3 regions of the Dyella sp. 05T440 genome follow, and region 2 is predicted to be linked to each of the others. Evidence: predicted binding sites of a transcription regulator. Region 2 holds the regulator's gene; each other region holds the start of a gene.
The links. The regulator sigma-54, encoded in region 2, starts transcription at its own class of promoters, with help from an activator protein. The targets are predictions, from matches to a motif close to TGGCACGNGCNTTGC.
Positions count from the first base shown of each region.

Region 1: the regulator sigma-54 is predicted to act here: its motif matches at 5,738-5,752, upstream of glnA (type I glutamate--ammonia ligase).
Region 3: the regulator sigma-54 is predicted to act here: its motif matches at 4,049-4,063, upstream of AC1DE1_RS01480 (fimbrial protein).

Region 1 is NZ_JBFTKN010000013.1:49,663-59,651, forward strand. It holds gene AC1DE1_RS16465 (GH39 family glycosyl hydrolase) at 1-348, shown strand, start outside; gene AC1DE1_RS16470 (M23 family metallopeptidase) at 497-1,639, shown strand; gene AC1DE1_RS16475 (polysaccharide deacetylase family protein) at 1,929-2,804, shown strand; gene AC1DE1_RS16480 (hypothetical protein) at 2,847-4,178, opposite strand; gene glnA (type I glutamate--ammonia ligase) at 4,276-5,691, opposite strand; gene AC1DE1_RS16490 (undecaprenyl-diphosphate phosphatase) at 6,015-6,812, shown strand; gene AC1DE1_RS16495 (winged helix-turn-helix domain-containing protein) at 6,858-8,423, shown strand; gene AC1DE1_RS16500 (serine hydrolase domain-containing protein) at 8,420-9,538, opposite strand; gene AC1DE1_RS16505 (LysR family transcriptional regulator) at 9,655-9,989, opposite strand, start outside.
Region 2 is NZ_JBFTKN010000009.1:10,183-20,171, forward strand. It holds gene purN (phosphoribosylglycinamide formyltransferase) at 1-551, shown strand, start outside; gene AC1DE1_RS12865 (DUF3108 domain-containing protein) at 607-1,323, shown strand; gene murA (UDP-N-acetylglucosamine 1-carboxyvinyltransferase) at 1,394-2,653, opposite strand; gene AC1DE1_RS12875 (BolA family protein) at 2,697-2,936, opposite strand; gene AC1DE1_RS12880 (KpsF/GutQ family sugar-phosphate isomerase) at 3,190-4,200, shown strand; gene AC1DE1_RS12885 (KdsC family phosphatase) at 4,293-4,832, shown strand; gene lptC (LPS export ABC transporter periplasmic protein LptC) at 4,829-5,497, shown strand; gene lptA (lipopolysaccharide transport periplasmic protein LptA) at 5,388-6,011, shown strand; gene lptB (LPS export ABC transporter ATP-binding protein) at 6,011-6,730, shown strand; gene AC1DE1_RS12905 (RNA polymerase factor sigma-54) at 6,854-8,332, shown strand; gene hpf (ribosome hibernation-promoting factor, HPF/YfiA family) at 8,623-8,946, shown strand; gene hprK (HPr(Ser) kinase/phosphatase) at 9,065-9,989, shown strand, end outside.
Region 3 is NZ_JBFTKN010000001.1:357,278-367,266, forward strand. It holds gene AC1DE1_RS01470 (fimbria/pilus outer membrane usher protein) at 1-2,542, opposite strand, end outside; gene AC1DE1_RS01475 (fimbrial biogenesis chaperone) at 2,539-3,282, opposite strand; gene AC1DE1_RS01480 (fimbrial protein) at 3,368-3,901, opposite strand; gene AC1DE1_RS01485 (hypothetical protein) at 4,343-4,948, shown strand; gene AC1DE1_RS01490 (helix-turn-helix transcriptional regulator) at 4,979-5,212, shown strand; gene AC1DE1_RS01495 (alpha/beta hydrolase) at 5,226-6,803, shown strand; gene AC1DE1_RS01500 (ABC transporter ATP-binding protein) at 6,800-7,534, shown strand; gene AC1DE1_RS01505 (ABC transporter permease) at 7,537-8,739, shown strand; gene AC1DE1_RS01510 (dipeptidyl-peptidase 3 family protein) at 8,858-9,989, shown strand, end outside.

The sequences.
Region 1 (9,989 bases), on a different contig from region 2:
CGCGCCGACGGCACCGTGGTGCTGGCGCTGTGGAACTACACCAAGCCGCTGGGCGACACCGCCGACTACACGCCGGGCGTGCCGACTGGTGCAGCCAAGCACTTTGATGTGGACCTGAAGCATCTGGGCAGCGCCAGGCAGGCCACGGTGTGGCGCCTGGACCAGGATCACGGAAACGCGGTGGCCGCGTTCGACAAAATGGGCCGCCCGGCAACCCCGAGCCGCGATGAGATCACTCAGCTACGTGAGGCGGGCAAACTCGCCGCTCCGGAACAGGCCACCCTGCAGAACGGCCGCCTGAGCATCGATATCCCGCCGCAGGGTCTGGTGGTGGTGGAACTGCACTGACCACCAACAAGCGTGTGACGCCGCCATCCCCTCGTGGTGGCGTCACACGCTGCTTTACCTCGCTGCAGCGGGCGCAGTGACCTCTGGCATTGGCGCCCCACTCTGTACGGATCAAAGCTCGCGCTGCTATCCACCACGGATGACGGCTATGCGTTTCTGGCGCGAGTGCCTGCTCGCTATGCTCATGTTGCTCGCGGCACCCGCCGTCATCGCGCAACGTGCACCGCTGCATCAGTCATTCGACCTACGCGTGCCATGGATGCCGCAGCCGGTGGCGGTCGCCGGCAAGGTCTCGCTGGTATACGAACTGCATCTCACCAACGAGGCGCAGGAGACGTTGACCATCCAGCGCATCGACGTCCTCGACGACCAGCAACACCTCCGTGCCGAACTGACTGGCAGCGAACTCCATGCAGCCATCGGCAGGGCCGACCGGGCAAAAGGCGACGAGCGCCTGCGTGTGGCGCCGGGCATGTCGGCGGTGGCATATCTTTCCGTTCCGCTGGCCGACACCGCCGCCGTGCATCTGCGACACCGTGTGGTTTACGTCGATCAGGCCCATCAGAACCTCACCACCGAAGGCGGCGACGTCGCGTCAGTCAGTAACGCACCACGGCAACTGGGTCCGCCATTGCGTGGCGGCCCATGGGTGGCGATCTACGATGCGCGCTGGGAGCGAGGCCATCGCCGTGTGCTTTACGCCACCGACGGCAGCGTGAAAGTGCCGGGCCGCTTCGCCATCGACTGGATCCGCGTCGGGCCGCACGGCGGTTATGCGCAGGGCAAGGGTGAGTCGCCCAAGCAGTGGTTTGGCTATGGCGCCGATGTGCTCGCCGTGACCGATGCGACCGTGGCATCGACCGGTGAAGGCGTGTCCGAGCCACCCACGCTGGCCGACGGCGCCGCGCACAAGGTGTCGCTGGAGGATGCCGCCGGCAACTACGTGGCGCTGGATCTGGGTGATGGACGCTACGCGTTCTACGAACATCTCAAGCCCGGCAGCATCCGTGTGAAAGCCGGGCAACGCGTGCGCCGTGGGGACGTCATCGGGCAACTGGGCTTCACCGGCGAGTCCACCGGTCCGCATCTGCATTTCCATGTGAGCGATGCCAATGCGCCGCTTGCCGCCGAAGGTTTGCCATACGTGCTGACATCATTCCGTGTCCTTGGCGCCTATGCCTCCATCGAGGAGTTCGCACAAGGCCGAGCATGGACGGCGGCCACGTCGCCCGCGGCCGGCAACGGATTTCCTGCGCCGCTTTCCGTAGTCGACTTCGACGTTGGTCGTTGACGCTGCACCATGCAGACATGCGGGGAACGCAGCAGGAGCGACCAAACGCGAACCTGACGAATGCCGGCGCCAAGGCCCGAAGACCGTTTAGGGCAAAAAGTGACCCGCTCTCTCGCTGGCATGCGCTCATTACGTCGCCCCCTTTCCTGGCCTTTCGTCCAGCACCGCGCTTTGCAGGCGAAACATCGTCACTGCTGCCGTTGCATTTACTGGTCCAGACCTGGTGCGAACAGGTTGGCACGCTCTGTGCTCTGGCAGTTCTCAGTCGAACTGCCAGATAGATCGCACAATGCAAAAGCTTGTTCTTTTCCTGGACACTGATCTTCGCACGCTCGAAGTGGTGCGCTGGCTCGCCGACCGTGTCAAATCGCTACCTTCCAAGTGCGCAGCACTGCCTTGGGTGCGGGCCATCCATGCCGTATTTCGCCTGGCCAAACCCATCGCCATCACGGTGGTGGCGCTGGACATCATCCTTTTGACGACCGCTTGGCTCACGCCCCGACCCGAGCATTTCAGGATTGATCCAGGCCAGCACGGCATCGCCCCGTCGGCTTACTCGCCCTGGTACAAATTCACCGATCGCGTTCAACATCGCTCGTACGCCATGCTGACGTTCGACGATGGCCCGGCCGGTGGCGGACTCGACGAGAAGTTTCTCGAAGTCTTGAACCGCCACCACGCGCACGCGATATTTTTCCTGGTCTGCAAAAACATCAACGAGCGCACGCTGCCCGTGCTGGGAGAGATGGAGCGCAGCGGGAACGTGATCGGCAACCATAGCCTCGACCATCTGCACGTCCCCAGCTTGTCCTACGCGGATGCCTGGCATCAGGTCGATGCATGCAGTTCGCGCATCGCCGACATCACCGGGCATCGGCCGAAATATTTTCGGCCGCCCTTTGGTCATTCGTCAGCCTACGCTGACCAGGCTGTCCAGGCGGCCGGCATGAAGTCGGTGTTCTGGAACGTCAATTCCAAGGACTACATGTACCACGACCCGAATAAGATCTACGAATTGAGCACGCAGAGTCCCGGCGATATGTCGATCTTTCTCATGCACGAGCGTGCCGGCACCGCCGAAGCCCTCGACAAGATCCTTACCGACCTGGAGCACCGCGGGTTCACCTTTGTACTTCCGGATGATCAGAACGCAACCGGTGTTTGAGGTTTAGCGGCAGTCAGATCACCTTGACGTAGCTTGTCGCGCTCAAAGTCCGGGCGCGAGCGGCCACGTTGTAAGCCATGGGTCGTCCGCCCGGTTGTCCCGCAGCCCCATGGCGAGCGCTTTGCCGTCGGCCGTGACGGCCACGTGGCGATCATCGGCAAAATGCATCCACGCCGGACGCGCGGCCATGCGTTGCTGCAAGGTTTCGTGGCGATCCCGGGTCTCTCGCAACCAAAGCATCAGAGCGCCCATGCGAAGACTGGCCGCCACGTCCTGTTGGCGTGCAAGGTAAAGATCAAACTCAGGGCCCGGCATGCGAGACAGCATCGTGCCTCCGCTATTGGCCACCAGGTCGAAGATGTCGAAACGTGGGCTCGCGCCCGGCATGGCAAGGTGTTCGTCTGCCAGCAGCTTTTGCGGCAGGGTGGCATCGCATACGGCGCTGTAGCGTGGCGCCAACAGGCGCTGCGTGCCTTTCACGTCCAAGCTGAGGTTGTCGTACCAGTGTTCCTGTTTTCCAAAGAGGTCCGGCGACGCCAGCAGCGAAAATTCCGACCGGATGCTGGGGCACAGATCGACATCCGCGTCGGTGACTGGCGCGAATGCCGCGGCACACGACTCAGGCATGGGTTCATCGATCGGCGATGCCGCCAGCAATTGCGCAAACAGTTGTATGGCGCCGCGCAAACGAGCGGCGAAGATCATGCTGCTGATCAGGGTATCGCTGTGCGCATGCAGGCGACGCATCGTGGCCACCTGCGTGCAGGCCGCATCCATCGCTTGCGCCTGGTGTCCGTCGAGGAAGCTTGCTGCGATCGCGGTTTGCCATAGCCCCATGGACGCGCCGAAGGACGGTGTCGATGTCACAGGACTGATGGGCTTGTCCGTCCAGACGTAGTCAAAACCGCTAAGCGCTTCGTCACGCACAAGCCGTTGCTGATGGCGGGCCAGCACCTCGCTGACGGCATCGCGATGCGCCCGCACCTTGCCCAGGCAATCGGCTTCGCGCGATTTGCACAGCACGTCGCGATCGGCTTTGGATATCCTGGGAATCGAGGGGAAATCGGACTTGGGATCGGGTAGGGGGTCGGTGCTGCCGGTTCCAGGCTTGAAATGCGACTCCCACGCGAGCACGCGCTGGCGATCCTTGGCGAAAGCCGCGTCGAGCTGGTCGGCCGGCACATCGAAGTCCACGAACCAAAGCCATGGATATGCATTGCGACCCTGCGTCGGCTTGCTATCCGCCTGCAGCGCGGCCAGCGCCTCTTTTTGCTCCGGCGTCGGCGGACGCAGCCGCCCCCATGCAAACACCGCCACCACGGCGACGACCAGTCCAGCGACCGCCCACAGCAATCCCTTCAGCGCGCGATGCATGCGTGTTCCCCTTGTGTCCCTGCACGCATTCTAGCCACAGAAAAAACGAGGGGCGCCTAAGCACCCCTCGTCTCTCAGTGATCGCGGAAACTTGCGATCAGAGCGCGTAATACATCTGGAACTCCAGCGGATGCGTGCTGGCGCGGTAACGGGTCACTTCCTGCATCTTCAGCGCGATGTACGCATCGATGAAGTCGTCGGTGAACACGCCGCCGGCCTTGAGGAAGTCGCGGTCCTTGTCGAGCGCGTTGAGCGCTTCGTCGAGGCTGGCGCAGACCTGCGGGATGTTCTTCTCTTCTTCCGGCGGCAGGTCGTACAGATCCTTGTCGGCCGGTGCGCCCGGGTCGATCTTGTTGATGATGCCGTCCAGGCCGGCCATCATCAGCGCGGTGAACACCAGGTAGCCGGAGTTCATCGGATCGGGGAAGCGCACTTCGATGCGGCGGCCCTTCGGGCTGGACACGTACGGAATGCGGCAGCTGGCCGAACGATTGCGAGCCGAGTAGGCCAGCATCACCGGCGCTTCGAAGCCCGGCACCAGGCGCTTGTAGCTGTTGGTGGTGGAGTTGGCGAACGCGTTGATGGCCTTGGCGTGCTTGAAGATGCCGCCGATGTACCACAGCGCCGTCTGCGACAGGCCGCCGTACAGGTCGCCCGCGAACATGTTGTTGCCATCCTTCGCCAGCGACTGGTGCACATGCATGCCGCTGCCGTTGTCGCCGACGATCGGCTTGGGCATGAAGGTGACGGTCTTGCCGTTCTGGTGGGCGACGTTCTTGATGACGTACTTCATCGTCATCAGTTCGTCGGCCTTCTTCACCAGCGTGTTGAACTTCACGCCGATCTCGCACTGGCCGGCATTGGCCACTTCGTGGTGATGCACTTCAACCACCTGGCCCAGCGACTCGAGCACCTTGCACATGTCGGCGCGCAGGTCGCCCAGCGAGTCGACCGGGCTGACCGGGAAGTAGCCGCCCTTCACGCCCGGACGGTGGCCGGTGTTGTTGTCTTCGTACTTGTAGCGCGAGCTCCACGCGGCTTCTTCGGAGCCGATTTCGTAGAACACGCGGCCCATGTCGTTCTGCCAGCGCACGGAATCAAAGATGAAGAATTCCGGCTCCGGACCAAAGAACGCCGTGTCGGCGATGCCGGTCGACTTGAGGAACGCCTCGCCGCGCTTGGCGATGGAACGCGGATCGCGGCCATAGGCCTGCATGGTGGACGGCTCGAGCACGTCGCAGTGCAGAACCATCTGCGTGTGGGCGCTGAACGGGTCGAGGTAGGCGGTGTCCGGATCGGGCATCAGCACCATGTCCGATTCGTTGATGCCCTTCCAACCGGCGATCGACGAACCGTCGAACATCTTGCCGTCTTCGAACGTGCCCTCGTCGATGGCATGGGCCGGGAACGTCACGTGGTGGTGCTTGCCGAGCATGTCGGCGAAGCGGAAGTCGACGAATTCGACCTCGTGTTCCTGGATCAGATCGAGCACTTTCTGGACGGGGGACGACATGGACAACCTCGACGGGCGAAAAGGTGAGTAATCGACAGGCGTCTGAGCAAGCCGCGTGCCAAGGGGAATGATCTTTTTATATCAATGGTTTAATTACTGCAAATCGATGATGACGCCGCTTGATTGCACGATGATGAAACATCACAAAGCACCATATTGGTGCAATGACGGCGGGTCGGGCGTTCCTGCTTTTGTGGGATTTGCCGTGCGGCGAAATCAGCCACATCGGATGCAACGTGCCCCAAAAACGCCACGCCAGTCCCTTAAGCTATGCCGCTTTGCGCCGGTATGGAACCGGTGCTGACCTCACTGCCGGAGTCTGTGTGAGCGACATCATCAACGTCATCCTGCTTGGCATCATCGAAGGCATCACCGAGTTTCTGCCCATTTCCAGCACGGGTCACCTGCTGATCGCCGAAAAATTCGGCCTGGGCCAGCGCTCGGACTTGTTCAACGTGGGCATTCAGGCGGGTGCGATCCTGGCGGTGACCTTCATCTATTGGAGCCGCATCTGGCAGTTGTTCACGCAGTGGCGTGACCCGGCCAACCGCGATTACCTGGCCAAGCTGTTCGTGGCCTTCATGATCACGGCGGTGCTCGGCTTTATCGCGGTGAAGCTCGGCTTCAAGCTGCCCGAAGCGGTGACGCCGGTGGCGTGGGCGCTGGTGATTGGCGGCATCTGGATGATTGCAGCGGAACGTCTCGCTGCCCGCCAGCCCGATCGCACGCAGGTGACGTGGCGCGTGGCCATCCTGGTCGGCATCGCGCAGATGATCGCGGGCATCTTCCCGGGCACTTCGCGCTCGGCGGCCACGATCTTCACGGCGATGCTGTTTGGTACCAGCAATCGGGCGGCGGCGACGGAGTTCGCCTTCCTGGTCGGCATTCCCACCATGTATGCCGCGACCGGCTACGAGCTGTTGAAAGTGTTGAAGGATGGCGGGGCGCACCACGAAGACTGGACGGCCTTCGGCATTGGTTTCGTGGTCTCGGCCATCGTCGCCTTCGTGGCAGTGAAGTGGCTGCTCGGCTATATCCGCAGCCATCGTTTCACGCCGTTCGCGATCTATCGCATCGTGCTGGGCATCGCCCTGCTGTTGTTGATCCCTGCAGGCGCCTGAGCAAACCATGCGAGGATGATGTCGGCACACTGACCTCCTCACCGCATGAGCGCCACGCGTTACCGACTGCTGGATCTTTCCATCGACGCGATGCGCCAGCGCGTGACGCGCGATGGCGCGACGCTCGATGTCCAGGGACTCTCGTTTCAGTTGCTCGCGTGCCTGCTGCAGCACGGCGTGGACGTGGTGGATTTCGACACGCTGATCGCCGAAGTCTGGGCGCCCGCCGTGGTCAACGAGGAAACCGTCACGCAGCACGTGAAATTGCTGCGCCAGGCGCTGGGCGATGACGGCCGCGCACCGCGCTACATCCGCTCCGTGCGAGGGCGCGGCTACCAGTTGTGCGATATGCCGGTGGTCGAGGAAACAGATGCACCGGCAGCGACTCGCGTGCCACGGCGATGGATCGCGCTCGCCATTGGCGTGCTCCTGCTCGCGGCGGCTGGCATCGCCTGGTGGCTCATGCCCCAGCGCATCCACAAACCCTCCGCCACGCAGGAGGTGGTGCAGCGCGCGAGCTATTACGCCGGCATCGGCCAGCGCGACAACAACGAACGCGCCATCGCGCTCTATCAGCAAGCGCTCGCCTCGACGCCCCAGAATGCCGATGCGCGGATCGGCCTGAGCCGCGCGTACAGTGCGCGCGTCTGCCTCTACAATTTTCCCTACCAGTGGGCGCAGCAAGCGCAGACGCTGGCCGACGACGCCGTTGCTGGCGAACCTTCCCGCGCTTCCGCCTGGTCGGCACTGGGCTATGCACGCGACTGCCTGGGCGACATCGATGCCGCCATCGCGGCCTACGAAAAGGCCCTGGCACTGGACGCGGGTGATGACGCCACGCGCGCCTCCGTCGCCTACCTCTATCAGGAGCGCGGACGCATCGACGAGGCGCTCCATGCCAACCTGGACATGCGCGGCGACGCTACGCGCGTGCGCTTCCGCGAAGTGCAGATTGCCCGTGAGATGGCCTTGCTTGGTTTCGACGACGCTGCCGAAGCACGTCTCGCGCGCAGCTTCCAGCTTTATCCCGACAATGTGTTTTCCAACATCGCCTGGCCGCGTCACCTGTTTCTGCACGGTCGCCTGGTGGAGGCGCAGCAGGCACTGGACGAAGCGCTGACGCGCAACACACCGCATGTGGAGCTGTACGTGCTGCAGGGTGAACTCGCGCTGCTGCGCAACGATCGCGATGCGGCGCTTGCCGCCTTCGTGCACGCCCGGCAACTTCGCCCGCAAATGGGTTTGCCGGGTACGCTTGAAGGGCTTTATGGCAAGGACGCGCCCAGCGCCAGCTGGCTTGCCGCGCGCGTCGATGCGGTGCGTGACGAAGCTTCACGCCATACGCTGTATCCCGGCGAATGGCTCGAACTGGCGATGCTGCTGCAGGCGCAAGACCAGCGCGATGCCGCCATCGATGCCGTGCAGACCGCCGTGAGGCAGGGCTATAGCGATGCGGCTTATCTGCAGCTGTCGCCGCTGCTCAAGTCGTTGTCGTCCGATCCGCGCTACGCGGCGGCAATCGCCGTGATCAACCGCCGCGTGGCCGAACAGCGCCAGCGCGTGCTGGCAGCGACATGGTGTCCGCCCGAATTGAAAGGCGCGTCGCGCTAGGGCAACGCCTTCAACACATAGTCGCGAAAGATCTGCTGCGACTGCTGATGCGCGTTGCGCTGGTTATAAGCGGTGCTGGTGATCACGGCGACCAGTTGCTGGGACGGCATCACCAACACATAGTTGCCGCCGTTGCCGGACATGGCCCATGCCACCTGCTCCGTGCCGTGCACGGGGAAACGGAAGCACCACCACAGGTAACCGTAGTCGGCGTCCTCGCGCGCCTGCGCATGGGGGGTGAGCATCTGCTTGATCCAGGCTGCAGAGATCACCTGGCGCCCGCCCCAGCGTCCACCGTCGAGCGCCAGTTCGCCGAGCTTGGCCAGGTCGCGGCTGCGATAGCGCGTGCCACCGCCACCCATGCCGATGCCTAGCGGTGACTGGTTCCACTGCACCGCGGTGATGCCCAGCGGTTTTTCCAGCGTGTCCGCGGCGAACGCGGCGAGGCCTCGATGCGCGGCGCGCTCCACCACCGCCCCGGCCGTAAATGCGCCGGCCGTGCAGTAAGAGAACGAGCGCCCGTACGGACTGTCCTTCGGTTTCGGCATCCACGGCGCAAAGCCCTTGATGGGCAGGTCGAGCGCAAACTGCAGCCAGTCCTCGGTGACGTACATCCGCTCCTCGTTGCCGCTTGAGAACTCGTTGTCGTCATTGCACTCCCACAAGGAACTCATGGTGAGCAGGTCTTCGAGCGTGATGGCCGACTTGCGCGTGTCCGGATGCTGCAGCGGCTGCTTGTCGGGGAAGAAGTCGTACACGCGCGCCTGCACGTTGGCGATCAGGCCGCGATCGATGGCTGCACCAACCAGCAGGGCCGTCACGCTCTTGCTGGCGGAACGCACGTCGTTGAGCCGCGCGGCATCGCTGCCGTTGAAATAACCCTCGTAGACCAGCTTGCCGTGCTGGGCGACGACGACGCTGGTGATGCCCTTGACGCTGCCGTCGTTGAGCTTCGCTTCCATCGCAGCCAGGGACGCCAAGTCCCAATGGGCAGTGCGGGCATCGCCAACTGCCCAGCCATCACCGCGGGCGACGGGCGGCTGATAGTCGGCGCAGGCGAGAGAAGGCACCGCCAGCATCAGCGCCAGCAGCCATCGGTGAGAACGATTGGACATGGGTGAGCTCCGTGGGAAAACAGAGCCCAGCCCAACAGGTCACCGAATGAAGCGCCTGAAATGCGTATGAAGAATTCTGAAAGCGCACAGCCGTGCGCTTTTCCGCCGTTGTGCGGTCAGGCGCTGAGCCGCTCCGGCACCGCCGCCATCACCGGCTTCTTGTGCTTGCCCGGCTCGCTGGTCTGCTCGAACACCTCGCGCACCCATTCGATAAAGGCCTGCACGCGAGCGGACAGGTGTTTCTTCTGCGGGTAGACGATCCACACGGGTTTGCCGGTGGAGGTGGTGTCGGTCATCACCAGCTCGAGCTTGCCGAAGTCGAGCATGCAGGCGGCGATGACATGCGGCGCCTGGGTGATGCCCAGCCCCGCGACTACCGCCTGGATCACCGACTCGGCATCGTTGATCAGCAGGTGCGCGTCGATGTCCACGGCGACCTGGCCGCTGGGCG
Region 2 (9,989 bases):
GCGACAAGCCCAACGCGGGCGCGCTGCAGCTGGCCAAGGATGCGTGCATCCCCACCTTCACGCTGAACCCGAAGGACTTCGCCAGCCGGCGGGATTTCGACTTCGAACTGTTTCGACGACTCGACGCCAGCGGCGCGCAGGTGCTGGTGCTCGCCGGCTTCATGCGCATCATCGACGGCGAGGCACTCGCGCCGTGGGTTGGTCGCATGATCAACGTCCACCCGTCGCTGCTGCCCAAGTATCGCGGCCTGCACACGCACCGCCGCGCGCTCGAAGCGGGCGACGCGGAGCACGGCGCCAGCGTGCACTACGTGACCGCCGAACTCGATGGCGGCCCGGTGATCGCGCAAGCGCGCATCCAGATCCAGCCCGGCGACGACGAAGGCCAGCTCGCCCATCGCCTGCTCACTTTCGAACACCAGCTGCTGCCAGCGGTGCTCAAACTGATGGCCGAACAACGCCTGGACCTGATCGCGCCCAACCGCGTGGCGCTGGACGGCAAGCTGCTGGATGCGCCGCTGCAACTGCGCCACGGCGCATTGGTTGACTGAGGGTTTTCCAGTCCTCTACAAGTCGTTCAGGAACGGCCCGTAGACTGAGGTCCCCATGACCTCATCCCATTCCCTCCGCACGTTCGCTGCCGGTCTCGCGCTGGCCCTCTCCACGACGGCCGCGTTTGCCGCGGCACCTGCCCCGACCCCGTTCACGGCGACCTATCAGGTATCGCAAGGTGGCCAGGTGATCGGCGAGGCCGTGGTCTCGCTCAAGCCCGCAGCCAATGGCCAGTGGGTGTACAGCAACCAGATCAAGGGAACCGGCGGCATCGCCGCGGCGCTGGGCGCCAACTCGAATGAAACCACCACGTTCCGCTGGAACAACGGTGCGCCGGAAACCGTCAGCTATGACTACAAGATGGACGCCGGCTTCAAGAACAAGCAGCGCCACACCGACGTGAACTGGACCAGCGGCCAGGTGACGGTAGACGACGGCAAGGGACCGATGACGTATCCGAGCGCACCGGGCATGGTGGATCGCAACACCACGTCGTACGCGATCGGCCTCGCCCTGCGTGGCGGCAAGCAGTCCGTGTCGCTGCCGGTTGCGGTGAAGCGCAATGTGGAAACGCAGGAATTCAAGGTCACCGGCAAGGAAGCGGTGAAGGTGCCTGCCGGCAGTTTCCAGGCCGAACGCGTGGTGCGCAGCAGCGACCAGAACAGCTTCAGCGCGTGGTACGCACCGCAGAAATATCCGGTGCCGGTGAAGCTCTCGCAGAGCGACGGTGGCAATCTGGAATTGCAGTTGGTCAGCTACAAGAGCAATTGATCGGTTATCGCCGCACTGAAAGAAAAAGGCCGCATCAGCGGCCTTTTTCATATCGCATGTCAAACCTGACTCAGGAAGGCAGTCGACGAATCTTCGCACCAAGCACGCCGAGCTTTTCCTCGATGTTCTCGTAGCCGCGATCGATGTGGTACACGCGATCCACCGTGGTGTCTCCTTCGGCCACCAGGCCGGCGAGCACCAGGCAAGCGGACGCACGCAGGTCGGTCGCCATGATGGGCGCACCGCTCATCTTTTCCACGCCCTTGATGATCGCCGTATTGCCTTCCAGGCGGATATCCGCGCCCAGGCGCTGCAGTTCCAGCGCGTGCATGAAGCGGTTTTCGAACACGGTCTCGGTGATCACGCCCACGCCTTCGGCCACGCAGTTGAGCGCGGTGAACTGCGCCTGCATGTCGGTGGGAAACGCCGGGTACGGCGCGGTGGTGATGTTCACCGCCTTGGGGCGACGGCCGCGCATGTCCAGCTCGATCCAGTCGGCGCCGGTGGAAATATGCGCGCCGGCTTCTTCCAGCTTGGACAACACGGCATCGAGCGTATCGGCACGGGCGTTGCGTGCGCGCACCTTGCCGCCGGTCATCGCGGCGCCGACCAGGAAGGTGCCGGTTTCGATGCGGTCGGGCAGCACTTCGTACTCGGCGCCGTGCAGGCGCTCCACGCCGTGGATGACCAGGGTGGAGGTGCCGGCGCCTTCGATCTGCGCGCCCATGGCGATCAGGCAATGCGCCAGGTCGACCACTTCCGGTTCCTGCGCGGCGTTCTCGATCACAGTGGTGCCCTGCGCGAGGGCGGCGGCCATCATGATGTTCTCGGTGCCGGTCACGGTGACCATGTCCATCGAGATGCGCGCGCCCTTCAGGCGCTTGGCCTTGGCCTTGATGTAGCCGTTCTCCACGACCACTTCGGCGCCCAGCGCCTGCAATCCGCGGATGTGCTGGTCCACCGGACGCGAGCCGATCGCGCAACCGCCGGGCAGCGACACTTCCGCCTCGCCGAAGCGAGCCACCAGCGGACCCAGCACCAGGATCGAGGCGCGCATGGTGCGCACCAGGTCATACGGGGCGAAGTGGCGGTCGGTGGTGCGCGGGTCGATATGCATCTTCATGCGGTCGTCCAGCACCAGCTGCGTGCCCATCTGGCCAAGCAGCTCGATGAAGGTCGTCACATCGTGCAGATGCGGCACGTTGCTGATCGCCACCGGCTCGTCGGCCAGCAGGCAGGAAGCGAGAATCGGGAGTACGGCGTTCTTGGCGCCCGAAATACCCACCTCACCGTGGAGCGGCTCGCCGCCACTGATCAGGATCTTGGCCATGGAAAGTCCTTGCGAATGAATGGCTCGGAAGTGCAGCGCCGCCTTAATGGCGCGCAGCGACTTCCGCGGGGGTCAGCGTCTTGAGGGCCAGCGCGTGGATCGCACCGCCCATGAGATCACCAAGCGTGGCGTAAACCAGGCGGTGCCGCGCCAGCGGGAGCTTGCCGGCGAACTGTTCCGCCACCACTTGGGCTTCAAAGTGCACGCCGTCGTCGCCACTGACGGAAGCCTGAGCACCGGGCAGGCCTTGTTCGATCATTGCCTGGATGGTGGCAGCGTCCATGGTTTTTCCACTTGCAGAGTTGGGGTCAGCGCCGCCGATCCGGTCAGGAACCGAACCCAATGGCAGCGACTATGACGTTAAAATGCGAATATGCCATGTTAATGGAAAACCTCTGTCGCAGAAACGACACGTGACGTCAGCGCCCTCTCAATTAGGCCGTTGATCACCCACAACCTATTGATACACCCGAGTTTCCCGTCTACAGACGCCCATTCAGGGTTATGACGGGAAACCGCAAGACTTTTGAGGACGCATGAACGCCTACGTCGCCCCAGCCAACCCGCTTGCGATCAACGCCGACGCCATCGTGCAGAGCGCGCGCACCGTGATCGCCACCGAGGCGGCGACCATCCGCGCCCTGGAGCCGCGCATCGGCCCCGAATTCGTGGAAGCCTGCCGCCTGATCATGAGCTGCGCCGGCCGCGTGGTTGTCACCGGCATGGGCAAGTCGGGCCACGTCGCCCGCAAGATCGCCGCCACGCTGGCGTCCACCGGCACGCCCGCTTTCTTCGTCCACCCGGGTGAAGCCAGCCATGGCGACCTGGGCATGATCCTGCCGCAGGACATCGTGCTGGCCCTGTCCAACTCGGGCGAAACCGACGAAGTGCTGTTCATCCTGCCGGTGATCAAGCGCCAGGGCATCCCCCTGATCGCGATCACGGGCAACGCTAATTCGTCGTTGGCGGACCAGGCCAATGTGCACCTGGACGCCAGCATCGCCGCCGAAGCCTGCCCGCTCGGGCTGGCGCCCACGGCCAGCACTACCGCTGCCCTGGTCATGGGCGATGCCCTGGCCATCGCGCTGCTCGAGGCCCGCGGCTTCACCTCCGAAGACTTCGCCCGCTCCCATCCTGCAGGCAGCCTGGGCCGTCGCCTGCTGCTGCACATCAGCGATGTGATGCACACCGGCGAAGGCATTCCGGCGGTGCCGCCGAACGCTTCGCTGACCCAGGCGCTGATGGAAATGACCCGCAAGCAGCTGGGCATGACCGCCGTGGTCGACGCCGATCACCACCTGCTCGGCGTGTTTACCGACGGCGACCTTCGCCGTGCGCTGGACGATGACGACCTGGACCTGCGCGGCGCCACCGTGGCCGAGCTGATGACCCGCGGCCCCAAGACCATCGGTGCGGACAAGCTGGCCATCGAGGCCGCCCAGCTGATGGAAAAGCACCAGATTCACGCGCTGCTGGTGGTCAACGACAAGCAGCAGGTGGTGGGAGCGCTTAACATTCACGATCTGCTCCGCGCCCGTGTGGTCTGATCGAAAGGCTCGGCTGCTATCTATTCCTGCGTGCACCGTCTGCGCTGACCGGCGTTTGACGGTATCGCCCTTTCCTCTTGCCGACGGCTCCCATGTATCTGGCTGACCTTCCCGCCGATGTTCTCGCCCGCGCCGCCAAGATCCGCCTCGTCGTGTTCGACGTGGACGGGACCCTGACGGATGGCCGCCTGTGGTACGCCGAAGATGGCCGCGAGACCAAGGTTTTCCACGTGCATGATGGCCTGGGCCTGAAACTGCTGATGGGCCAGGGTGTGCACGTGGCCATCATTTCCGCCCGCATCAGCCATCCGGTGGCGTTGCGCGCGGAGGAACTGGACATCGCCCACGTCTACCAGGGCCAGGGCGACAAGCGGGCCTGCCTGGAGCAGTTGCTGGAAGCGCTGAACCTGGCGCCGGAACAGGCCGCCTTCGTGGGCGACGACCTGCCCGACCTGCCCGCCATGCGCATCGCCGGCCTGGCTGTCGCGGTGGCGAACGCCCATCCCTGGGTGGCTGAGCAGTCGCACTGGCGCACCCGCCTGGGCGGTGGCCAGGGCGCGGCCCGCGAGGTCTGCGACCTGATCCTGCATGCCCAGAGCAAGACCGATGCCGAGCGGGAGCGCTGGCGGTGAGTTTGCGATCTTATCTGCGCGACCGGGGCCTCCCGGTGGCGATCGTGCTGATCGGCCTGGCGACCGGCGCGGCGCAGTTGCTGTACTGGGCGCTGGCGCCCGCGCCCAAGGTCAGCGACTTCGTGGGCCCGCCCCGTTCGGGCTATACGCTGACCAATTTTCAGCTGTGGTCGTACGACGTGGATGGCTTGCCGAGCTTCGAGATGGTCGCCCCGCACCTGGAGCGCCGCGAGAACGACGAGTCGCTGTACATCAACACGCCGGACTTCACGCTGCCCTCCAACGAGGCTGGCGTGCCGCCCTGGCTGGGCAAGTCGCTGTACGCCTGGGTCGACAAGAGCGGCACCCTGCTCAAGCTGCAGGGCCCGGTCTACATGCACCGGGCGGCCTTTGCCCAGACCGATGCGGCCGAGATGCACACCTCCGAGGTCACTGCCTGGCCAAAAGAAAACCGAATGGTGACGGATGCCCCAGCGCATATGAAGCAAGGCGCACGTACACTTAACGGGGTGGGCATGCGTGCCAACCTCAACACCAATCATCTGGAGCTGTTCGATGAAGTCACCGGCTCGTTTCCGCCGCGACCCAAGAAGTCTCAAGCTGCACCTCGCCCTGCTGGGCCTGGGACTGCTCATCCTGCAGCCGGCGCTGGCCAAGCAGGATGACCGCAATCAGCCGATGAACTTCTCGTCCAAGTCCATGGACGGGTTCAACGCGCCCAATACGGTCACCACGCTCACCGGCAATGTCGTGGCTACGCAGGGCACGATGAAGCTGACTGGCGCCCTGGCCAAGCTCTACCTCGATGCCGACACCCAGGTGGCGCGTGCGGTCGTGACGGGCAACCTGGCCCATATCGAGCAGCTCGACGACGCCGGCAACCTGATGCAGGGCGATGCCTTGCAGCTGGACTACGACAACATCAACGGCATTGCGGTGCTCACAGGTAACGCCGTGGTGCGCCAGCAGGGTCGCGGTGAGTTTCATGGCGACAAGCTGGTCTACAACACGCAGACCTCGCTGATCACCGGCGAAGCCGCCGGCGACGGCCTGGTGCACGGCGTGATCCTGCCCAAGCAGAAGCCCGCAGGGGCTCCGGCTCCTGCCGCCACGCCGCCGAAGCCGGGCACGCCGCCGGCGCCGCCGCAACCGGCCACGAAACCGGCCGAGGGCCACTGATGCTGTCTGCTGAAGGTCTGCAAAAAAGTTTCAAGGCGCGCCAGGTCGTGCGCGATTTTGCCTTCTCCATCCGCGAAGGCGAGGTGGTGGGTCTGCTCGGCCCCAACGGCGCCGGCAAAACGACGTGTTTCTACATGGTGGTCGGCCTGATCGAAGCCGACGCCGGCACCATCAAGCTGGACAAGCAGGACATCACCGGCCTGCCGATGCACCAGCGCGCCAAGCTCGGTATCGGTTATCTGCCGCAGGAAGCCTCGGTGTTCCGTCGCCTTACCGTGGCCGACAACATCATGGCGGTGCTGGAACTGCGTGAAGGCTGGGACGAGAAGCGTCGCACCAACGAGCTGGAAAGCCTGCTGGACGAGCTCAAGATCGCGCATATCGCCGACCAGAAGGGCATCAGCCTGTCCGGTGGCGAACGTCGCCGCGTCGAAATTGCACGCGCACTGGCCGCGCATCCGCGTTACATGCTGCTGGACGAACCATTCGCGGGCGTCGACCCCATTTCGGTGGGCGAAATCCAGCGCATCGTGCGCCATCTGAAGGAACGCGGCATCGGCGTGCTCATCACCGACCACAATGTGCGCGAGACGCTGGGCATCTGCGATCGCGCGTACATCCTCAACGACGGTGAAGTGCTTTCGCGCGGAACGCCAGCACATATCCTCGCCGACGAAAAGGTCCGCGAGGTGTACCTGGGTCGCGAATTCCGCCTGTAACGGCTGCGGAACAGCCGACCGTCAGGGCTAAATCTGAGGTAGTACGCGATTTCGCCTTCGACCTATGGCCGACCCAGGAGGCAAGAGTTAGGATGACCTTCACGTTCATCCTGACCGGCTGGCATGAAACCCGGACTGCAGTTTCGCCTCAATCAGCAGCTCACGCTGACACCACAGTTGCAACAGGCCATTCGCCTCCTGCAGCTGTCGCAGCTTGAGCTCGAGGCTGAGCTGCGTCAGATCGCCGAAAGCAATCCCCTGCTCGAGTTCGCCGACGACAACCCCGACAATCTCGAGGGTGACGAACGCGAGTCCGAGCCGCCGATGGATGCGATACCGGTCAGCTCGTCCAGCTCCAGTAGCAGCAGCGATACTGTCGACGACGCCGAAGCACCCGAATGGGGTGATGTGGAGCGCGACGGCGGCAGCGACGATCCGGTCGACTTCTCGCTCAGTGGCGCCTCCTCGCGCAACAACAACGCGGACGAAGACGGCTTCGAGCCGCAGAGCGCCGCCCAGGAAACGCTGCAGGAACATCTGCTGTGGCAGCTCAACCTCACGCATATGAGCGCGCGCGATCGCACCATCGCCACGGTGTTGATCGACGCACTCAATCCGGATGGCTATCTCACCGAAAGCATGGAGTCGCTGATCGCGGCCCTGCCCACCGACGTCAGGGCGACCGAAGCGGAAGTGGAGTACGTGCGGCACATGCTGCAGCGCTTCGATCCCACCGGCGTGGCAAGCATCGACTTGCGCGACTGCCTGCGCGTGCAGCTTGAGCAGTTTGATGCGGACACACCGCAGCGCGAACTTGCCTTGCGCATCGTCGACGCCGAACTGGAATTGCTCGCGCGCAACGACATCGCACGGCTTGCGCGCAAGCTGCGCGTGAGCGAAGACGATACCGCCGCTGCAGCCGTGTTGATCCGCAGCCTCGATCCACGGCCGGGCGCGGCGCTCGATATCACGCCGGTCGAATATGTCGCCCCCGATGTCTATGCACGCAAAGACGTGGGTCGCTGGCGGGTCAGTCTCAATCCCGATTGCCAGCCGCGACTCGGACTCAACCAGCACTATTGCGGCCTGATCGCCCAGGCCCGCGGCACCGACGCCAGCTGGATGCGCGGACAGCTGCAGGAGGCGCGCTGGCTCATCAAGAGCCTGGAATCGCGCGCTGAGACGCTGCTGAAGGTGGCCGAAGCCATCGTGCGCCGGCAGAGCGCCTTCCTCGATTACGGCCCCGAAGCAATGCACCCCCTGGTGCTGCGCGAAGTGGCCGAGGAAGTGGGCATGCACGAATCGACCATTTCACGTGTAACTACCCGCAAATACATCCATACGCCGCGGGGCACGTTCGAACTCAAGCATTTCTTCTCCAGCGGCGTGTCCACCGAAGACGGTGGCAGTGCGTCGGCCACCGCCATCCAGGCCATGCTGCGCAAGCTGGTCGATGCCGAGGACCCGCGCAAGCCGCTGTCCGACCAGGCCATCGCGGAGGAGTTGCATCGCAAGGGCATTCAGGTTGCCCGACGCACCGTCGCCAAATACCGCGAAGCCATGCGTATTCCCAGCTCCAGCGAGCGCCAGCGCGCTGGCTGAACGAGTTTGCCCCCGTCTGCGGCAAACCGCCCCGGGAACTTGGCGGCAAAAAAGGCGTCCCCATACTCATAGGTAAGTCGATACGACGGGAAATCTGTCATGTCTGAGGCGTGAAGGTCTTTCTAACGCACGGGCAACTTCAGAGGTGCATAGTGACTATCCCGACTTGGTGAGGAGGCCTGAGAAAACCTTCGCAATACCGGAGTTTTCAAAGGTGTGTCGGCCACGACATGGGCGTCCGGCGCATCGATTCCAGCCGCGTCTGCGGCAAGTACCAGAGGAGGCGCAACATGCAAGTTCAACTCAGCGGTCAGCAGATTGAAGTCACCCCGGCCCTTCGGGATCACGTGAACAACCGGCTTGACCGCCTCACCCGCCTCGATGAGCGCATTCTCAGCCTGAGCATCGTTCTCTCCGTGAACAAACTGCAGCAGCGCGCCGAGGGCACGCTCAATGTCACGGGCAGCACCCTGCACGCCGAAGCGCTTGAGAATGACATGTACGTCTCCATCGACGTGCTCTTCGACAAGCTGGTGACCCAGTTGCGCAAGCACCGCGAGAAGATCTGCGACAAACATCAGCGCGCCGCCCGCGAGGAGCGCCTGTACGGCTGATCTGTGCCAGGCCCGCCCGGCTCCGGGCGGGCCCTCTGCCTCATCCAAGGCGTCCGCCGGTGTGAACTGGCACAATGTCCATGTAGCTGCCCTGTTCCGGCGGCGCAAAGGACAAAGCTTGGACCGGCTCTCCGCCCGACAACTCTATGACAGCGTTCACGAGCGCATGGCCTTGCGCTGGGTGTCCGGCATGCGCGGCGAATCGCGCGCGCTCGAACAAGCCGCGACGACCACGCGCCGCCCCTCGCTGATCGGCTACCTCAACGTCATCTATCCGAACAAGATCCAGATCATCGGCACCGAGGAGCTGAACTACCTCGACAGCCTGGATTCGCGCCAGCGCTGGGAGGCGATCAACAAGATTGCCGCCTATCAGCCGGTGGCGATGATCGTGACCAAGGATCAGGCCATCCCCAGCGACCTGCGCGAAGTGGCGGAAGAAACCAATACGCCGCTGTGGATCAGCTCCAAGCGCGGCCACGAGCTGCTGACCTGGATGCAATACCACCTGGCGCGCATCCTGGCGCCCAAGGTCACGCTGCATGGCGTGTTCCTGGAAGTGTTTTCCATCGGCGTGCTGATTACCGGCGAATCGGGTTCGGGCAAAAGCGAGCTTGCGCTGGAACTGATCAGCCGCGGTCATCGACTGGTCGCCGACGACGCCACCGAATTCACCCTGATCGCGCCGGACGTAATCGACGGCACCTGCCCCGAGCTGCTGCAGGACCTGCTGGAAGTGCGCGGGCTGGGCGTGCTGAATGTGCGCGAGATGTTCGGTCACACCGCGGTCAAGCCATCCAAATACCTTCGCTTGGTCGTGCACCTGAAACCACTGCGCGAGGGGGAAGACACCGATGGACTCACGCGCCTTACCGGCGATATCGGCCACCGCGAAATCTTCGAGGTGCCGGTGCCGATGATCACCATCCCGGTGGCACCCGGTCGCAACCTTGCCGTGCTGGTCGAGGCCGCGGTGCGCAACCACGTGCTCAAGAGCAAGGGCATCGACCCGGCACAGACTTTCATCGACCGCCAGGCGCACC
Region 3 (9,989 bases), on a different contig from region 2:
CGACAATGTCGGCGCCAAACGGGATGGCCTTGCCGTCCGACTGGCGGATGCGCAGCAGCACCGTGCGGCCGTTTTCCGTCTTGAACTTGAGCATCACCACCGCGCCGGCGTGCGGAGCAACCTGGGCGCTGGTGGCTTCCAGCTGCACGTTCAGCGGGAGGCCCTTCGGATCGATCTGCACCGTGTTGAGGCCGTAAGGCGTCATGTACGGCACTAGTGCATAGCCGAAGCGGTCGATGCGGACGCCGGAGGAGTTGAGCACGCGCGCACCGGCGGCATCCTTGGCTTCGACAACGGCTACCGTGTCGCCCATCGGCAGGCCGAAGGTGACGCCGCCGGGGTGAACAACGACGGCGCCGGACACGCCAAGCGACGCCTGCGAATAGCCGTTGCCTGCACCCACGCTTCCGTTGAACTGTGCATAGGGGCTGCGGTAACCCGCGTAGACCGTACCGGCATTGCCACCGCTGCCACCGTCGCCCTGGCCGTTGTCGTGCGAGGCCGTGGCGCCGTAGCTGAACTGGTTGTCCACGCCCAGGGTCCCGTTGATCGTCGCCTGGTCCAGCGTATGGCCCGTGCTGTCGTGGGTGAGGTTGGCGCCGAAGTTCGGTGCATGCACGCTGTTGCCGAGCGGCAGCGTGAAGCTGGCGAAGATCTGGTTGCTCATGCGCGAGAACGCATCGCGGGTACGCGTGGCGGAGATCGTGTAGCTCAGGCGGCGGAACGTATTGTTGTAGCCGGCCTGGAACTGCACATCCGTGCCGTTGCGGTTCCAGTAGTCAATGGCCGAGCCGGTGACATAGATCGTGCCGCCGTGGTCGCCCAGGCGCTGGTTCAAGCTGATGTCGAAACGGCTGCGCTGGCGATCGAGCTGGCTGGTGTAGGTGCTGAAGTTGCCCTGGTTGCCCTGCAGCGCGCGGATCTGGTCCGGCGTGAGCAGGTTGGTCGTGGTGACACCGTCGATCGTGGTCTGCGTGGACGGGTCGACGTAGCGATAACCGTTGGCGATGTCGCGCATGGTCATCGCGTCGCGCAGGCCAAGGTATCCGCTGGTGGAGTAGCGGTAGGTGGCAACCGTCAGCGAGGTGTTCGTGTCCGGCAGCATCTTGCTGTAGCTCAGGCGCACGCTCTGGCCGTTCTGCGTGGACTGGCCCGGGATCTCCGTGCGTGCGTCGGTCAGGTCGAGCGCCAGTGCACCGTACTTGGTATTGAGTGCGGTGCCGATCTGCACCGCGCCGTAGCCATTCGTGCCGACCACGCCCGCGTAGCCGGTGAGCATGTTGGTGATGCCGCGCTGCAGGGTGGCCTCTACCAGCGCCGGATGTGCGTGAATCGAAGCGTCGTGCAGTTCGCCCGCGGCGACGGAGAAGCGCATCACGCCCGGACGCAGCAACTGCGGCACCGAGGCGTATGGCACGGCGAACGAACGCACACGCCCATCCGCTTCGGTCACGGTCACGGCCAGGTCGCCGCCGTAACCGGTGGCGTACAGGTCGCTGATGGTGAACGGGCCCGGTGCCACCGTGGTTTCGTACAGCACGATGCCGTTCTGGCGAACGGTTACCTTGGCATTGGTTTCGGCCACGCCGCGCACCGTCGGTGCGTAGCCACGCAGAGAATCGGGCAGCATGCGGTCGTCGGTGGTCAGCTGGACACCGCGGATACTCACCGCGTCGAACAGATCGCCACTCGTGTAGGAATCGCCGATGGTCAGCTGCGAGCGCATGGAAGGAATGTCACGGCGCACGTAGGTATCAATGTTCTGCCAGTGCGTGGTCGAGGGCGTGCCCGCGGCACCGCCCGACTGCATCACCACCGTGGAATCGTTGCGCAACTGCCAGCCAGCCAGATTCAGACCCGCATTGAGGCCCAGGAACGACGAGGTCTGCGTGACGCCGTTGCTGTGATTGCGGTAGCTGTTGAAGTTGTAGTTGAGCAGGGCGGCGTTGACGCCACGGTCCCAGTTCTCGGGGCTGACGTAGCCGCGCGCGCGGGTACCCAGCCAGGCTTGCGGGATGCTCACGTCCAGTCGCAGGTTCGGCTGATCGAAATTCATCGTGGCGGCGGGAATCAGGTCGCCGATTGCCACGCAGCTGCCCGCGTCGTTGGCCAGCTTCGCCTGCTGTTCGGCGCTGAGCTTCTGCATCGGCAGACCGAACTGCTCGAACATGGCCTTGGTCAGGCATGCGATGGCCGGCGCATCCGCCGAGGGCGAAGCGAAGCGCACGTCGGCGCGGCCCATCCAGGCGTTGTTGACGAAGATATCCGTGCGATACACGCCAGGCATCACCACGTTGCCGCGCTCGAAGCGCGAGAGGTCGTTCGTGTTGCTGCCGGCGCCGGAGAGCAGGCTGCGATCGAAGTTCGCATCGATCGCTGCCGATGCATCGGCACCGGAGGCGGCTGCGGCGGCAGCCGCATGGGAAGAAGCACTCAGGCCAAATAGCACGCCGGCGATAGCCACGCTCAGCACCACGCGGGCGCCGACGGCGAGGCCGTTGGTGCTCGTGCGGTGGCTATGGCAGGCGCGCAGATGAATCACGGCGACACCGTGCTCTTGTAGCTGTCGGCTGCGCCGTAATCATTGATGGCCGAGAACGACACGACACTACCGGCCGCCGGCTTCTGACTGTTGCCATGCAGCGGCAGGCGCAGGTCCGACAGCGGAGCGACCATGCCGATTTCGGCACCGACGTTGTTACCGCCACTGGCGACGGACAGTTCGGAGATCGTTACGTGGTAGGGCGTGGGGTTGTGCGCTTCAAGCGCAAAGCCCTTGCCGTCGGCCACGATCTTCCAGGTAAGCGCGCCCGGTGCCTTGAGCGGGTCGCCCTGCAGGCCGGTCGGACGGTAGAAAAGCTTCAGACGCGAACGCAGCGCCAGCTGCAGAAGATTCTGGCCTTCCGCTTGCGGGCCGGTGGGCTTGGGCGGCACTTCGAGCACGTTGAGCCAGAACAGCGATTCCCGGTCAGCCGGCAGCTGCTCATGGGTGAAGACAACGCGCAGGCTCTGTTCCTTCTTCGGCTCCATGCGGAACAGAGGAGGGGTGATCAGGAACGGCACATCGACTGACTCGGGCGTGGAATGCACGTCGCCGCGGTCGATCCAGGATTCCACCAGCACGGGGTGGTCGTTGTCGTTGGTCAGACGGACGGTGACTTCGCCGTCCTTCGCGGGGAACACCACGCGGGTGCCGCCGATCAACACATTGGCCTGGGCCTGGGGAGCGCTGAGACACAGGGCCATCAGGCCCGCGCCGATTGCGCAGACTAACTTCCTCATCGGGAATTACCTCAGTGGGATCAGGGCCGCTGATGTTGTCAGCGGGAGTGCGCCGGAGCCAGGTGGCTCCGGCGCGTGTTGCGACTTACTGGTAAAGCATCGTGAACTGGACGCTGGTGGCGACCGTACCGGCACCCGCAGCGGCGGTGGCGTAGTACTGGGCGTAGTAGTTCAGCGTGCCGGCGCCGCCGGTCAGCGTGGCCTGGGTCGAGTTCTGTGCGCCCGAAGCGCTGTTCAGCGCGATGGCCGAGAAATCAGCGCCATTGAGCAGCTGCACTTCAACGCCGGTGGCGGTGCCGGTGGCGTTCTTCAGGTTGCCGTCGCCCATCACGGTCGGACCCGGCTCGAAGAAGGTGGTGGCCTTCGTCAGCGAACCGCAGCCGGTCAGGGCGATGGAGAACGGGGTGCGGCCGGCAACAGCGGCTGCGGCATTCAGCGAGGTGGTCGACACGGTCGGCAGGGTCACGGCGATCGCGGCCGGGCTGTTGGCGCCGTTGATCTTGCAGGTCGAGGCGTTGATGTTGCCGCTGATGGTGATGGTGCCGTCGACGGCCGAGGCCGAGAAGGCAGCGGTGCCGAGGATGGCGGCCAGAGCGGCGGAAACCAGAATCTTCTTCATACGATGTCCTTTGATTGACGTAAGTTTTTGAGCAAGCAACGAGTCATGCGCTTTCGGACCAAATGGGACATCGCCCCCCGCAGCGCCTTTTAGGCTTCTGGCCCCCACCCCTCGGGTCGGTCTTCCAGTTCGCTTACCGCCCTCAAAGCAACCCCCGTGCCAACGACAGCGAGACGCTAAAAACCCCGCAATCTGCCGAAAGTGAGATGTAGTTGTTAAATGCAAGTGACGAATTTTGTGAGTCGAGCTGGGTCACATCCGACGCTATGGGCAGCTCAATGTGCAAATTGGGTCACATTTTCGGAGATGTCCGATGGCCAGGACCGTTAAGTTTTGCGCCGGGCCGGCCGATACAGGCCTCTGTGTAAAGCGTGCTTGACACGCCTCAGGGGCTGGACGTAGCCTGTGTCAAGTCAGCTTGACACTGGACTCAGGGCCTCTATGTCTCGCCTCACCTATCGGCAATACCAGCGGCGCACGCTGTTCGCGATCACCCTCTATACGGTGTTCATGCTGTCCGTCTGGCCGATCGTCCATACGGTCGGCAGCCTGCCCCTGAAGATCCTGCTCGCGCTGGCGCCGCTGCTTCCCATGTTCTACGTGCTGGCCCAGCTGGCCCGGCTTATCCGCGACAGCGATGAGCTGGAGCAGCGCACCCATCTGATCGCCTTGGGCGTGGCGACCGGGGTAACCGCGGCGCTGAGCTTGTTGGGTGGCTTCCTGTCGATTGCGCAGGTGCTGCCGCTGGATGGTTCGGTGCTGATCTGGGTCTTTCCACTGATGATGGCCAGCTACGGAATCACTCGCTGGTACGTGGCGCGCGCCTATGGGCATGACGCGGCCTGCACAGGCGAGAGCGGCCTCGCGCCGGCCGGTCGTCTGTTGCTGCTCGCCCTGATCACGGGCGTGGCAGCGCTTTACGCATGGCGACATGACTGGGACAGCTTCCGCATCGGGCTGTTGTGCGGCATGGCGGGCGCGTCGGCGGTGCTCGGGCTGCTGCTGGGCATGGCGCGCTGGCGCACGCGTGGGCTGCCCGATGACTAACCGGAATCGTCGTGCCCTGGTGGGCGTACCGTGAATAACCGTATCCGTGAACTGCGCGGCGAGCACGCCTGGTCGCAGGCCGACCTGGCCGATCGTCTGGATGTATCGCGCCAGACGGTGAACGCGATCGAGACAGGCAAGTACGATCCAAGTCTGCCGCTGGCCTTCAAGATTGCGCGGCTGTTTGGCCTTTCCATCGAATCGATCTTCGAACCGGAACCGCCGGTGACGCTACCGGCGATTTCGCGACATCCAATGGAGTGAGGGGAGTACACCCATGGCAAGCAAAGGACGAACCGCCTTTCGCCTAGGCATCGTGGTCATCGCACTGGCGATACTGGGCTGGAAGCAATTTCATCCGCAGGCGAGTGCAGGCGCGCAAGACACCGCCGCTTCCGCCGACACAACCCAGGCGCCCGCCAAAGCCGCTAAACCGCAGACGTGGACGCTGGGCTCGCTCACGCTCACGCCGTGCGAGCTGGGGGAGCCCAACAGCGGGCTTTCCACTGCCGCGTGGTGCGTACCGTTCGAAGTGCCCGAGAATCGCGACGATCCGAACAGCCGCAAGATCCACCTCAAGCTCGCGGTGATCCGCAGCAGTGCACAGGTCGCCAGCAAGGACATGCTGGTGATGCTGGCGGGCGGGCCGGGACAGGCGGCCACGGAATCGTGGCCGGGCGTGTCGACGGCCCTGCAGCCGCTGCTCGCGCATCGCCATGTGGCGCTGCTCGATCAGCGTGGCACCGGCGGCTCCAATCCGCTCACCTGCAAGGATGAAGGCGAGGGCACGGAAGGCGGCTCCGAAGATGTCGACGCCAGTCCTGAGCGGCAGAAGCAGGAAACCGAACGTTGCCTCAAGCAGCTCGACGGCAAGGCAGATCCTCGCTACTACACCACCACCATCGCCGCACAGGATCTGGAAGACGTGCGCAAGGCGCTGGGTTCGCCGACCTTTGATCTGGTCGGCGTGTCCTACGGCACGCGCATGGCGCAGCAGTACGCCATGCGTTATCCCCAGGCCGTGCGCAGCCTGGTGCTCGATGGCGTGGTGCCGAACGAACTGGTGCTCGGCGAAGACTTTGCCCGCAACCTCGACGATGCGCTCAAGGCGCAGTTCGCGCAGTGCACGGCCAACGAGGCCTGCCGCAAGCGTTTCAACGATCCGTACCAGACGCTGTTCCAGCTGCGCGACGCGCTGCGCGCCAATCCGCACAAGGTGAGCTTCCGCGATCCGCAAACCTATCAGAGCGTGCAGCGCACCCTCAGCGAATACTCGCTGGCCAGCGTCGTGCGCATGTTCGCCTATTCACCGCTCACGGCCGCACTGCTGCCGCTTTCCATCGATGCCGCGGCGCATGGCGACGTCGGCCCGCTGCTGGGGCAGGCCAAGCTGCTGTCGGGCGATCTTTCCGACACCATGAACGGCGGCATGCAGCTCGCGGTGATCTGCAGTGAGGATGCCGATCTGCTGACGCCGCGCGAAGAGGATGCGCACAGCATCCTGGGCACGCGCATGGTCGATACGCTGCGCAACACCTGTTCGGTGTGGCCCAAGGGTTCGCGGCCGGCCGATTTCCACGAGCCGCTGAAAACCGATACGCCGGTGCTGCTGTTCTCCGGCCAGTTCGATCCGGTCACGCCGCCGCGCTACGGCGACGAGGTGGCCAAGAACCTGCCCAACTCGCGCCACCTCGTGCTCGCCGGCCAGGGTCACAACGTGATCAACGCGGGCTGCGCGCCGCAGATCGTCAAGCACTTCATCGAAGACCTCAAGCCCAAGGTACTGGACACCACCTGTCTGGAGCGGATGCATCCCACGCCGACCTTCATCGACTTCAACGGAGCGACGCCATGATCGAGGTAAAGGATTTACACAAGGCGTTCGGCACCGTCAAAGCGGTGGATGGCGTCAGCTTCAAGGCTCGCGATGGCGAGATCACCGGCCTGCTCGGTCCCAACGGTGCAGGCAAGACCACCACGCTGCGCATGCTGTATACGCTGATGAAGCCCGATCGCGGCCAGGTGCTGGTGGACGGCATCGATGCCGCCAGCGACGCGCTTGCCGTGCGACGCCAGCTGGGCGTGCTGCCGGATGCACGCGGACTGTACAAGCGCCTCAGTGCGCGCGAAAACATCGATTATTTCGCTCGCTTGCACGGTCTGCCCGAGGACTTGATCGTCAGTCGCCGCGAGGCGCTGGTGAAGGCGTTGGAAATGAGCGACTTCGCCGATCGCCGTACCGAAGGATTCTCCCAGGGCCAGCGTGTGAAGACGGCGATCGGGCGCGCGCTGATCCACGATCCGCGCAATGTCATTCTCGATGAACCGACCAATGGCCTGGATGTGATGGCCACGCGAGCGCTGCGGCAGTTCATGCAGCAGCTGAAAAGCGAGGGGCGCTGCGTGCTGTTCTCCAGTCACATCATGCAGGAGGTGGCGGCGCTGTGCGATCGCATCGTGGTCATCGCCAACGGCCGCGTCGTGGCGGACGAATCGCCGGCTGCGCTGCGCGACCAGACAGGCGAGGCTAACCTCGAGGATGCCTTCGTGAAGATCATCGGCAGCGAAGAGGGCCTCGCCGCATGAACATGAAAACTATCACGCCGGTGGCACGCACGCGCGCCTTCCTCACCGTGTACATGAAGGAGGTGCGCGAGAACCTGCGCGACCGACGCACCATCATGAGTGCGTTCCTCACCGGTCCGCTGCTGGGGCCGATCATCATGGTGATGTTGCTCAACATCACTCTCAACCGTCAGCTGGACAAGGCCGAGAAGCCGCTGCCGGTGCCGGTGGCCGGGGCCGAGTACGCCCCCAACCTGATCAACGCCTTGAAGGCCGAAGGCATCGTACCCAAGCCGCCCATCGCCAATCCCGAACTGGCCGTGCGCAAGCAGGATGCCGATGTGGTGCTGCGCATTTCGCCCGACTATGCCACGGCGTGGCGCAAGGGCGAGGCCGTGCAGGTGGAGTTGATCTACGACTCCTCGCAACGCGATGCCAATGCTGCGGTGGATCGTTTGTCGCAAGTGGTCGAAACCTATGCACGCCAGCAGGGTGCGATGCGTCTGGTGTCGCGCGGACTTTCGCCGAGTACCGCGTGGCCGGTGGTTGCCGCCAAGCGCGACCAGGCCACGGCGCAGGCGCGTGCCGCACTGGTGTTTTCGATCCTGCCGTACTTCTTCGTGCTCACCGTGTTCATGGGCGGCATGTATCTGGCGATCGATCTCACTGCGGGCGAACGCGAGCGGCAATCGCTGGAACCGCTGTTCGCCAATCCGGTGGCGCGCTGGAAGATTCTTGCCGGCAAGCTGGCGGCCATCTGCACGTTCTCGGCGATCAGCCTGCTGATCAGCCTGTTGGCGTTCGCCGTGGTGGGCCGTTTCATTCCGACGGAAAAACTCGGCATGGAGCTGGATCTCGGCCTGCGCTTCAGCGGGCAGGTGTTGTTGCTGATGCTGCCGCTGATCGTGTTGCTGGCCGCGCTGCAGTCGATGGTGGCGGCATTCGCCAAGAGCTATCGCGAAGCGCAAACCTATGTTTCGCTGCTGATGTTCGTGCCGGTGCTGCCCAGCATCCTTCTGTCCACCATGCCCATCAAGGCACAGGAATGGATGTACGCCGTGCCGCTGCTCGGGCAGCACCTGGGCATCATGCAATTGCTGCGTGGCGATGGCGTCACGGCGGACCAGTTCGGCCTGTGCCTGGCGGGTAGCCTGGCCGCCTCCATTGTGGGGGTGCTGGCGACGGCGCATTTGTATCAGTCCGAGCGGCTGGCGATTTCGGGGTGAGGTAGGCGCTGTTTTTTAGCTCGTCATTCCGGCCTGCGCCGGAATGACGAAAATGGAGGTAGACGCGCGTAACTCGCCGCGCGCTACCATGGCGCTTTCCTTCTATCGAGAAAGCGCCATGCGTCGCCATCTGCTTGCCCTGAGTCTTATCGCCATCCTGGCCGGCTGCAGCTCGCACGATAGCAACGCGCCTGCCGGAGCTGCTTCCGCGCCCGCGCCGGCCAGCACCACGCCGACCGTGCCGCCGCCGTCCACGGATGCGGACATCGCCACCCAGGGCTTGGCCAACTACGCGTCGGTCAAGCTCACGGCGGATCTCTCCGGCTTCGACGACAAGCAGAAGCAGATGATCGCGCTGCTGATCGAGGCGGCCGATGTCACCAACGACATCTACTGGCAGCAATCGTGGGGCGACAAGGCTGCCTTGATGGCGCGCATTCCCGACGATGTCACGCGCCAGTACGCCCAGATCAACTACGGCCCATGGGATCGCTTGAACAACGACCAGCCCTTCGTCGCCGGCGTGGGTCCTCGCCCGCCGGGCGCCCAGTTCTATCCGGCTGACATGACCAAAGAGGAATTCGACAAGTCCGATCTCAAGGACAAGGCCGGCCTCTACACCGTGCTGCGTCGAAATGCCCAGAACGCACTGGCGGTGGTGCCTTATCACGAGGCCTACCAGGCCGACCTGCAGCGCGCCGCCGGACTGCTGCGCCAGGCGGCGGATCTGTCAGCCGACAAGGAATTCGCGGGCTATCTCAAGAAGCGCGCCGATGCCTTGCTCAGCGACGATTATCGCCCCAGCGATTTCGCCTGGATGTCGATGAAGAATAATCCGGTCGACATCGTGATCGGTCCCATCGAAACCTATGAGGACCAACTGTTCGGCTACAAGGCCAGCTACGAAAGCTATGTGCTGGTGAAGGACCAGGCGTGGAGCGCCAAGCTCGCGCGCTTCACCAAATACCTGCCCGAACTGCAGCGCGAGCTGCCGGTGGGCGACAAATACAAGGCCGAGAAGCCCGGCGCCGATGCCGATCTCAATGCCTACTTCGCCGTGTACTACGCGGGCGACGCCAACGTCGGCGCCAAGACCATCGCGATCAACCTGCCCAACGACGAAGAAGTGCAGCTGAAAAAGGGCACGCGTCGCCTGCAACTGGAAAACGTGATGCAGGCGAAGTTCGACAAGATCATGCTGCCGATCGCCAAGGCGTTGGTGGCAGACGATCAGCAGTCGCACCTCACCT